One region of the Nonomuraea sp. NPDC050202 genome, then DNA from elsewhere that is predicted to be linked to it. Evidence: riboswitches for the same ligand, from Rfam matches in the RefSeq annotation. Region 1 holds a riboswitch; the other holds the start of a gene.

Evidence for each region. Region 1 has a riboswitch for cyclic di-AMP ahead of AB0I79_RS32650 (C40 family peptidase). Riboswitches for the same ligand answer to the same signal wherever they lie in the genome.
Region 2: it holds a riboswitch for cyclic di-AMP, as region 1 does, so the genes downstream of both, AB0I79_RS01655 (C40 family peptidase) here and AB0I79_RS32650 (C40 family peptidase) in region 1, are expected to answer to the same signal.

The regions. Positions count from the first base shown of each region.
Region 1 covers NZ_JBFALF010000014.1:262,388-267,489, reverse strand. The annotation lists gene AB0I79_RS32665 (RDD family protein) at 172-660, opposite strand; gene AB0I79_RS32660 (RDD family protein) at 773-2,341, opposite strand; gene AB0I79_RS32655 (amino-acid N-acetyltransferase) at 2,427-3,008, opposite strand; cyclic di-AMP (ydaO/yuaA leader) riboswitch at 3,275-3,426, shown strand; gene AB0I79_RS32650 (C40 family peptidase) at 3,433-4,479, shown strand; gene AB0I79_RS32645 (LuxR C-terminal-related transcriptional regulator) at 4,511-4,723, opposite strand; gene AB0I79_RS32640 (cytochrome P450) at 4,919-5,102, shown strand, end outside.
Region 2 covers NZ_JBFALF010000001.1:315,590-320,691, forward strand. The annotation lists gene AB0I79_RS01640 (phosphotransferase family protein) at 1-120, opposite strand, end outside; gene AB0I79_RS01645 (NYN domain-containing protein) at 265-1,587, shown strand; gene AB0I79_RS01650 (NlpC/P60 family protein) at 1,693-2,646, shown strand; cyclic di-AMP (ydaO/yuaA leader) riboswitch at 3,252-3,415, shown strand; gene AB0I79_RS01655 (C40 family peptidase) at 3,489-4,013, shown strand; gene AB0I79_RS01660 (hypothetical protein) at 4,113-4,934, shown strand; gene AB0I79_RS01665 (M48 family metallopeptidase) at 4,946-5,102, shown strand, end outside.

The DNA of each region.
Region 1 (5,102 bases):
GGGCGGCAACCACCCGCAACCGACCATAGCGCCACACAGATACCCTGCGTGCCGCAGGGGCGCCAACATCCGGCAACCCGGACGCCCCATAGCCTAATGCCAGTCTCTCCAGGCTCCTTACCGGATCAACCGAAAATTTTGCGAAAAGGCATCGCCCCAGGTACGGGTAGCTCAGCGAAGATCTTTTACCACCCTCGTTCCCGCTGCCCGGTCATGCGGGCCCCGCTCCAGGGGCTTGTCCATCAGGATGAGCAGCCCCACCCCGAACAGCAGCATTCCGGCCACGAGATTGACGACCGGAATGCCCATGAGCATGATCGGGGCGGGATAGACCAGGGTCCGCCTGAGCAGAACCCGGGACGGCAGCCCCTCCGGGGACAGGCGAATCCTCATGATCGCCTTACCGAAGGTCCGCCCGCGCCGGGAATGCGCCCACCAGTCGTAGCCCGCATAAGCCAGGCCGGCCACCAGCCACGCGAAGACTCCCGGCAGCCGGCCGCCGAAGACCTCGGCCATCCCGACAGTCCGGAAGATGCCCCACAGCGCGATGAACAGAATGTAATAGAAGACCCCGAAGACGAGTGCTTCAATCAGCCGGGCGCCGAGGCGTTCCCACCATTCGGCGGGCAGCACGTCCGTCCGCGGCGCCGTCCCGGCCATAACTGCCACCTCGCGTCGTCGGGGGCTCGGGTCGCCAACTAATTCTGGTACAGGTCCACCCACAAAACATAGGGGCCGGCGAGGCCGGCCCCTATGTCGCGTCTCCGGAAGACTACTTGATCTTCACCACCACCGTCTTCGCGAACTTGTCCGCGAAGGTCTGCTGCAGCGGCTTGTCCCACAGTTGCGAGGCACCGTTCAGCCCGTACGCGACGGCGGAGAGCAGGGGGCCGACCAGGGGGACCCAGTAGACGATGTAGCCGCCCACCGTGACGAGCGCCCGCTTGAGCGAGACGTCGTTGGGCAGGCCCTCCGGCGGGACGGGGCCGCCGACCTGGGCGACCTTGATGCCCATGACCATCTTGCCGACCGTCTGGCCCTTCAGCTTGACCAGGAGGAAGTCGTAGGCCACGTAGATCAGGGTCACGACGATCGCGACGGCGAGGTAGTACAGCAACCCGAACGTCAGCCCGGACGTGAGCCCGGTGATCGAGCTGTAGGACGGGTACAGCGGGGTGAGGGCGAGCGACACCACCCACATCACGACGCCGAAGATCACACCGTCGATGATCCTCGCCACCAGGCGCTGCCACCACTCGGCCAGCGGCGCCGGCGCCCCGGGAGGCTGCACGCCGACCGGCTGGCCGTAGGGCTGCCCGTAGCCGGGCTGCTGGCCGTAGCCGCCCTGCCCGTACTGCTGCGGCTGCTGCCCGTAGCCCTGCTGGCCGTACTGCTGCTGGTCGCCGTACTGCTGCTGGCCGTAACCGGGCTGGGCGTAGCCGGGCTGGGCGTAGCCGGGCTGGGACTGCTGCTGCTGTCCATATCCCTGCTGGCCGTAGCCCTGCTGCTGACCGTACTGGCCCTGCTGGCCGTAGTCGGGCTGCGACTGCGGCTGCTGGCCGTAGGCGGCCTGCTGACCATAGTCCGGCTGGGACTGATGCTGCTGGCCATAAGCGGCCTGCTGCCCGTAGTCCGGCTGCGACTGGGCCTGCTGCCCGTACTGCGCCTGCTGGCCGTAGTCGGGCTGCGACTGCGGCTGCTGGCCGTAGGCGGCCTGCTGACCGTAGTCCGGCTGGGACTGATGCTGCTGGCCATAAGCGGCCTGCTGCCCGTAGCCGGGCTGCGACGGGGGCTGCTGGGCGTAGCCGGGCTGCTGGCCCGACTGCGGCTGCTGGCCGTAGCCGGGCTGCTGGCCGTAGCCCTGCTGGTCGCCGTACTGCTGCTGGCCGTAACCCGGCTGGGACTGCTGCTGCTGTCCGTAGCCCTGCTGCTGGCCGTATTGGGGCTGCTGACCCGACTGGGGTTGCTGGCCGTAGCCGTACTGCTGCTGCTGCTGGCCGTAGTCGGGCTGGGACTGCTGTTGCTGCCCGTAGCCCTGCTGCTGACCGTACTGCTGCTGGTCGTATTGCTGTCCGTAGCCCTGCTGGCCGTAGCCCTGCTGCTGGCCGTGCTGGGGTTGGCCGTAGCCCTGCTGCTGGCCGTAACCCTGCTGGCCGTAGCCCTGCTGCTGGCCGTACTGGGGTTGCTGGCCGTAGGCGTCGTCCGCCCGGTAGCCGACCACAGTCACGTCCGGGTCGGGCTCGCCAGGGTGGCGGCCCGTGTTCTGCTGCCCGTAAGGGGTGCCGGGCGCGGAATTCTCGCCGGATTCGTCCCGCGGATACGGCGGCTGTCCGGTGCTCACCGTGTCACCTCGCTTCGAGTGCGCATGTGGCACGTGTCAGGACACATGCCTGTGCTGCCCAACGTATCGACATAGGTATCAACAATCACCTTTCCATCTGGTCAAGGTCTGCGTCACCCGATGTCAGATGGAGCAGCATGCGGGTGTTGCCCAGGGTGTTCGGTTTGACGTGTTCCAGGTCGAGGAACTCCGCCACACCCTCGTCGTACGAGGCCAGCAGCTCGGCGTAGACCTCGGGAGAGACCGGCGTGCCCTGAATCGGGCGAAAGCCGTGCCTCGCGAAGAAGTCCACCTCAAAAGTCAGACAGAATACACGTCGCAGACCCAGATCCTTCGCGTGCTGTATCAGCGCCGAGACGATCCGATGGCCGACGCCCATGCCGCGGCACTCCGGATCCACCGCCACGGTGCGGACCTCCGCGAGATCCTCCCACAGCACGTGGAGCGCACCGCAGCCGACGACCTGCCCGCCCCGCTCGGCCACCCAGAACTCCTGTACGTCCTCGTACAGGGTGACCGTGGCCTTCTCCAGGAGCCGGGGACCTGCGCCCGCGTAGGTGTCGACCAGCCGCCTGACCGTCCGGACGTCGGGCGTGCGGGCACGCCGGACCACCACCGCGGTCTCGGGCCCGGTCTCGGACGTTGCCAGTTCGGCCACCTGCTCCATGGCCCTCCAGAGTACAGATGTCATTACGGCTCAGACTTAACTCCCATCTCTGGGCCCATCCTGTTACATGTGGTGGCCATATGAGCACGCTCCCCACATCCGGCTGAAGCGGCAACGAAGGGGACATAAAGTCCGATCAGCACAGTCAGGCACGAGATCACCTTGTGACCCTTCGGTTGTGAAACCTCTATGAACTCGGCAGTTCCGGTTGAGCACGAACTCGGAGTGCATTAGTGTCCAGCGACGATGTTCCCCGCGTGTCGCGCGCGAGGAACACGCCCAATCCCCGCGAGGGGAGCCGGGGACCCACCGGCGGCGACCCCCATCGCCCGCCGCCAGGGGTGAATCCGAGTCGTTCGGTAGGGCTGCTCCGGCCCGAACCCGTCAGCTAACCCGGTAGGCGTCGAGGAAGGGAGCTTGGTTGGTGAAGCGCACGCGCAACGGCGGGGAGAAGACGGCGGGCAAGCACGCGCGCCCTCAGGAACGGCTCCGGCGATCACGCCGCCTCGGCGGTGTGGTGAGTCTCACAGTCGCGGCGCTCTTGATCGCCATTCCCGTCGGCTCGGCGTCCGCGGACCCCAAGCCTTCACTCCAGGACCTGGCCAAGCAGGTCGAGAAGATGCACAACGAGATCGAGACGCTGACCGAGGAGTACAACGGCCAGCGCGAGAAGCTCAAGACCGCCAAGAAGGCCGCCGACGCCGCGCGGAAGACGCTGGCGACCAGTGAGGCCGAGCTCGAGGCCAAGCGTACGGAGGTCGCGCTGCTGGCCCAGAACGCGTACATGACCGGCGGGCTGAACCGGATGCTGGCGTTCGCCACCGCCGGCGACCCCGACTCCTTCCTCGACCGCGCCGCCACCATGGACGTGCTGGAGCAGCAGCAGGGCGCGGAGGTCAACCAGGTCACCCAGGCCAGGGAGGCCGCCGAGCGCGCCAGGGCCGGCGCCCAGGCACGCATCGACGAGGTCCAGGAGATCGTCTCCGAGCTCGACACCAAGCGCGACAAGATCACCAAGCTGGTCACCAAGGTCGAGAGCAACCTGTTCAGGCGGGCGCTGGGCGAGGCCGGCCGTCCCGGCACGCGGGCGCAGCGCGTCAACCTGCCGATCGTCGGCAGCGGCAAGGCCGCCCAGGCCGCGCGGTGGGCGCTCACGCAGCAGCTCAAGCCGTACGTCTGGGGCGCCGAGGGCCCCAGCTCCTACGACTGCTCGGGACTGGTCATGGCCGCCTACCAGAAGGTCGGCATCTCCCTGCCGCACTACACCGGCAGCCAGTGGACCGCCGGCAGGCACATCTCACGCGAGGAGATGCGCCCCGGCGACCTGGTGTTCTTCTACAGCGACCTGCACCACGTGGGCATCTACCTGGGCGGCGGCATGATGGTGCACGCGCCGCAGACCGGTGACGTCGTACGGATCGCCTCGATCGCCAACAGGCCGTTCGCCGGCGCGGTACGCATCGCCGACTGACCCCGGACCCCCTTCCCCTGGCCGCTCGCCGCTAGATCAGCTGGCGGCGGGCCGCCCATGCCACGGCCTCGATCGCCGTGGCGACACCGATGCGGTCGCAGATGCCACGTAGTCTCCTGCGCACTGTGCGCCCGCTGATGTCCAGCCGTCTGCCCACCCGGTCGACCGTGACCCCCTTGGCCAGCTCCGCGAGCAAAGCAAGATCCGCATGGCTCAGCTCAACACCTTCAGTGAGCACATCCATCGGGAGCCCTCCCCCCCAACAGCTGACTTGGGCCTCTTCACCGGGCCGAAGTCGCTCCTCGCAGACGGTAAACGCATCCTGGAAAGGTCGTCAAGCATTACAATCGCCGCGCTTGACTAGCACTATTGACATGATCCGAAATATGTGACCTACTCGCGATATGTCGGCACCGATCAGTCCAGGATGAGCGATCTCATGGAGCCTTCCGGTACTCCGGACCCGGCGGCTCTGAGCCCGGCTGACGTCCTGGGTTTTGATCCGTTCGATCGGGGATTTCTGCATGATCCTTACTCCCGCTATCGGGAGCTGAGCGCGCGTGGCGCCCTCTTCCGCACGCGCGGGGGTCTGCTCGTCGCCACCACGCACGAGCTGTGCACGA
Region 2 (5,102 bases), on a different contig from region 1:
CGACGGTCTGGACATCTCGGACACCGTGGCGTCGGCGCCGACCTGGGTGCGGAGCCACGCGGTGGCGCGTTTCCGCAGTTCTTCCAGGTCACGGGTGGAGGTGCGCAGCTGTTCCGTCACAGGGGGCCTCCCGGTTGGACACGTGCCCTTCGACAGTCGTATACCCCCTAGCAAGCGCTTGTCCATATACGGACGGCCGTTACGGTCAGGTACGCAACAGCCGTACCCTTGTCTGAAAGGGCATGTCACGAAGGGACAAGTGGGATGAGTTCAGCGGGTGAAGGCCTGTCTCGCCCGCTTCCCGAGCAGGTGCGGCTCAACGTCGTGGATCTGGCTTCCCAGGTCCTCGGGTCGATGCCCGCTGCCACCATCCCGCCGCCCCTGCGCGGCATCGCCAAGTTCGACCCCCGCAAGCGGGCCAAGCTGGGCGGCGCGCCCATCGCGGCGCAGCTCGAGAACGACAAGAAGTTCCGCGAGCTGGTCGCCGAGTCGGTGGCCGCCGGATGGCCCGAGCTGGTCGCCTCGCTCGCCGAGGGCAACGTGCCGCCGGCCGCCGACCCCGTGCTCGTGGCCGCGGCCGCGTACCTGACCCGGCCGCCGGGCTGGGCGGAGATGATCGAGACCGCCCGCGCCGACCTGGAGCAGTCGGCGGTGGCCGCCGAGGACCTGGAGCGCGAGGAGACGGTCACCCGGCTGCGCGAGCAGCTCGCCGCGCAGAAGAGCGCCGCCAAGGAGGAGGCCGACCGGCTGCGCGAGCAGATCAAGGCGGCCCGCGCGGAGAACTCCGACCTGCGCCGCAAGCTGCACGACGCGCGCGAGCGGGCCAAGGCCGCCGCGCGGCGGGCCGAGGAGATGGAGCGGGCGGCGGAGGAGGCCAGATCGGCCGCCACGGCCGCGGGCAGCGCCGGCGAGTCCGAGCTGCGGCGGCTGCGCGAGCGGGTGGCCGACGTGGAGAAACAGCTCGAGGCCTCGCGCCGGGCCGCCCGCGAGGGCAGGAGCATCGAGGACGCCCGCATCCGGGTGCTGCTCGACGCCCTGCAGGACGCCTCGGCCGGGCTCCGCCGCGAGCTGGCCCTGCCCACCACGATCAGCCGGCCCGCCGACTCCGTCGCGGCCGTCACCGGGGAGCGCCCCGGCGTGCGCGGCGTGCCCGCGCGGGCCCTGGCCGACGACGACCCGCAGCTCCTCGACCAGCTCCTCGCGCTGCCGCAGGTGCATCTGATCATCGACGGCTACAACGTCACCAAGACCGGCTACGGCACCCTCACCCTCGCCGACCAGCGCACCCGGCTGATGACCTCGCTGGGCGGGCTGGTGGCGCAGACCAGGGTCGAGGTGACGGTGGTGTTCGACGGCGCGGAGCTCAACGCGCCCGTGCAGGTGGTGGCGCCCCGCGGGGTGCGGGTGCTGTTCAGCGCGCCGGGGGAGATCGCCGACGACCTCATCAGGCAGCTCGTCCGCGCCGAGCCGTCCGGCAGGGCCATCGCCGTGGTGTCGTCCGACCGGGAGGTGGCCGAGTCCGTCAGGCGGATGGGCGCCAGACCCGTTCCGTCTGGCTTGCTGCTGCGCAGGCTGGGCCGCGCATAAATTACGAATTGGTAGGTTTGGCCATACCTCGTCTGCCACTTCTGTACTATTTCGCCCCAGGTGTAATCCCTGGGAGGCGATACAGTGAGGTTTGGCCGGGTACCGGTGGCCGCGGGTCTCGCGTTCGGACTGGTGCTGACCCCGCTGGGGGCTGCCCTCGCTGATCCTCGCCCCACCTTGGCGCAGGCCAAGGCCAAGCTGGAGAAGCTCAACGACAAGGCCGACAAGGTCGTCGAGCAGTTCAACCAGGCGAACGAGCGCTACAAGACGGCCAAGAGCACCTACACGAAGCTGAACGACAGCTACAAGCGCAAGCTGCAGACGGTCGCGGACCTGCGCGCGCAGGTGATCGGGATGGCCGTCGAGAGCTACAAGCTCGGCGAGGACGTCACCTCCTGGCCCGGCATGTTCGGCTCCAACAACCCTCAGGCCATGCTCTCGGGCTGGGCCGTGGCCGGGCAGCTCTCGCGCGAACGGGCCGAGAAGCTGGCCGCCTTCGACCGCGAGAACAAGGGGCTGAAGGCCGAGCGCGACAAGGCCGAGGTGGCGCTGGACGAGGCCGAGGAGGAGCGCGACGCCGTCGAGAAGGAGCGCGCCGAGATCCGCAAGCTGATCGCCCAGCAGAAGAAGCTGCTGGACAGGCTGGGGGCGTACAACCCCGGCAATCCCAACAGCACGGGCATCAAGTACACGGGTCCGGCTTCGGGCAGCGCGGCGGCGGCGCTGCGGTTCGCGTACGCGCAGGTGGGCAAGCCGTACATCTACGGAGGTACGGGGCCGCGCGGCTACGACTGCTCCGGGCTCACCCAGGCGGCCTGGGCGGCGGCGGGCGTGTCGCTGCCCCGTACGACGTGGCAGCAGTGGTCGTGGGGGGCGAGCCGGAAGGTGTCGCTCGACGCGCTGCAGCCCGGGGACCTGATCTTCAGTGAAGGGCTCGGGCACGTCAGCATCTACGCGGGCAACGGCCAGATCGTCCACGCGCCGCAGACAGGCGATGTCGTCAAGGTCGTCAAGCTCTCGGGCTACGGTCGTTCCCTCGTCGGAGCGGTCCGCCCGTAACCAGTTCTGGTCTCCTGAGGGCCGGGCGTGGCCGCACCCGTTTCGGTCTCCGGTGGCCGTATTCAGGCGTGCCGAAGTGCGCGGGCCTCTGTGGGCGCATCCGGCGCCCTGCCAGGTCAGTAACTACGATCGAGAATAGTAGATCGTCGCCTTCGTGGCGGCCTGAGGTCCACTCTGCTCAGGGGTGACGAATACTGCGGGGTCCGTAGATTTCGGTGCTTGCTCGGGCATGGCGGGGCGTTGCGGGACAGAGCGAGCGGGAGCGCTCCCAGTGGCCTTGCTCACGTTTAAAGGGTGTCAAATGTGGCTTAAGTGACAATTGGGACCTGACAAGCCCGCCGGTTTCCAAGTGTGAGCAGAGTCACATTTCGGTAACAGAACCTGGTGTTCCAGCAGGGGTTTCAAACTTGACACCACCCTCTGCCTGATCTTTACAAGCTGACTCACCCTTTGCCGATTCTTGACCTTTCGACGTAGCTTCTGGCGTCGTCGCGGTGAACAAGCCATGTCGCCGCGAACCCCGCACCGGGTCTGCCCCGATGCGAGACAGACAAAAGAATCCGCCGGTCGCTCCCCGAGCATCCCCACATCGAATCTGGATCGGGGCACGCGGCCTGCCGAATCCGTGCAGCCAGGAGCACGGAGCCGGGGACCCAAGCGATCCCGAGTTCCCAAGGGATCAGGGGTGAGTCGGCGCGCCATCGCGCCGTAGGGCGACTTCCACGCCCGAATCCGTCAGCTAACCCGGTAGGCGTTCGTGGAAGACACAAGGAGAAATCCTGTCTAGTCCCCTGCAGAACCCCCGCCTGTCCTGCCTTGCCCTGAGTGGCGTAGCACTCACGATGACCGTGACGGCCGGAGGTCTCGTCCTCCATGCCCCAACGGCTCAGGCGACGACGACGAGCGATGCGGCCGCTCCGACGACGGTGAAGGCGGAAACCACCGCCAAGTCGTCCAAGAAGGCCACGGTCGCCCAGCGAAGGGCAGCCAAGCTCGCTCGGCAGAAAGTGAAAGCCCGCAAGGCCATCGCCGTGGCCAAGAACCAGATCGGTGACCCGTACCGGTACGGAGGCACAGGGCCTGGTTCGTTTGACTGCTCCGGTCTCGTCCAGTTCGCCTGGAAGAAGGCCGGCGTCAAGCTCCCGCGCGTGGCGAGCAGCCAGTTCGCCCGTACCAAGAAGAAGGTCTCCTGGCGCAATCTCAAGCCTGGCGACCTGATGTTCTTCAGCGGGCTCGGCCATGTGGGCATGTACGTCGGCAAGGGCAAGATGATCCACTCGCCACGGACAGGCGAACGGGTACGCATCGACAAGCTGAGCGGATGGCGCCGATCGTCCTTCGTGGGCGCTGTTCGTCCCGGCATGTGAAGAAGCCCCGTCCGGATTCTTGGAGGATTTCCTGGATCCGGACGGGGCTCTCGCACGTCCGGGGCTCTCAGCAGGCAGGGCGCACTACGATCGGGCATCGTGTTCGAGCAGGTGAGCCGGCGAGCCGTGGTGACGGGCCTGCTGCTCCTCGTCCCCGCCGCGGCCACCCCGCTGCCCGATTCCCCCATCCTTCCCCCCGAGCTGCGCGGCCTGTGGCCGGGGCGGCGTACGGCCGTCAGCCGCGGCGTCCGGTCCACCGTCGCAGGTCCCGGCACGGTCCCGCCCGAGCGGCTCGACGAGCTGGCGCGCAGGGCCGACAGCGCGGGCGCGCGGGTCTCGGCCGTGCTCGGCAGGCCGGTACGCCCCCTGGTCGTGCTGCCGGAGTCCGGCCGCGACGCCGCCCGCCTGGCCGGTGCGGGACGGCTCGACGGGCTGGCCGCCGTGGCCGACGGCCGGCGCGTGATCGTCGTGCCCGAGGCGTTCGCCACCCTCAACCCCACCGGCAGGGACGTGGTCCTCACCCACGAGCTGACCCACGTCGTGGCCGGCACCGACGGCCTGCCCGTCTGGCTGTACGAGGGTTTCGCCGACTACGTCGGCTACCGCGACGCCGGGCTGCCGGTGGCGACCGCCGCCGCCGAGCTGGCGGCGGAGGTGCGGGCCGGGCGGCTGCCGAGCGCTTTGCCCGGGCCTGAGGCTTTCGCGGCCGACGGGCGTGACCCGAACCGGCTCGCCCGGGCGTACCAGGAGGCCTGGCTGGCGTGTCGCTTCCTCGCTGACCGGTTCGGTGAGGGGACCCTGGTGGGGCTCTACCGTGAAGCCCAGGCGGCAGGCGCCGATCGGGCGCTCGCCTCGCTGGGGCTCTCCGTCGCCACGCTGACGGCACGGTGGCGCGCATACGTGCGGGATCAGCTCGTGTGAAGGGGAGGCAGATGGACGATCGAAGAGACACCGACGACGCGGCACGGGAAGACGAGGTGACGGATGGCGCGATGGCCGCCGTCGGCGCCGCCGGCCATCCGGACGAGGACACGGGGCGCAGCGAGCGCGCCGGCCTCGGGGAGGCGGCGGTGCCGCGCGACGCGGAGC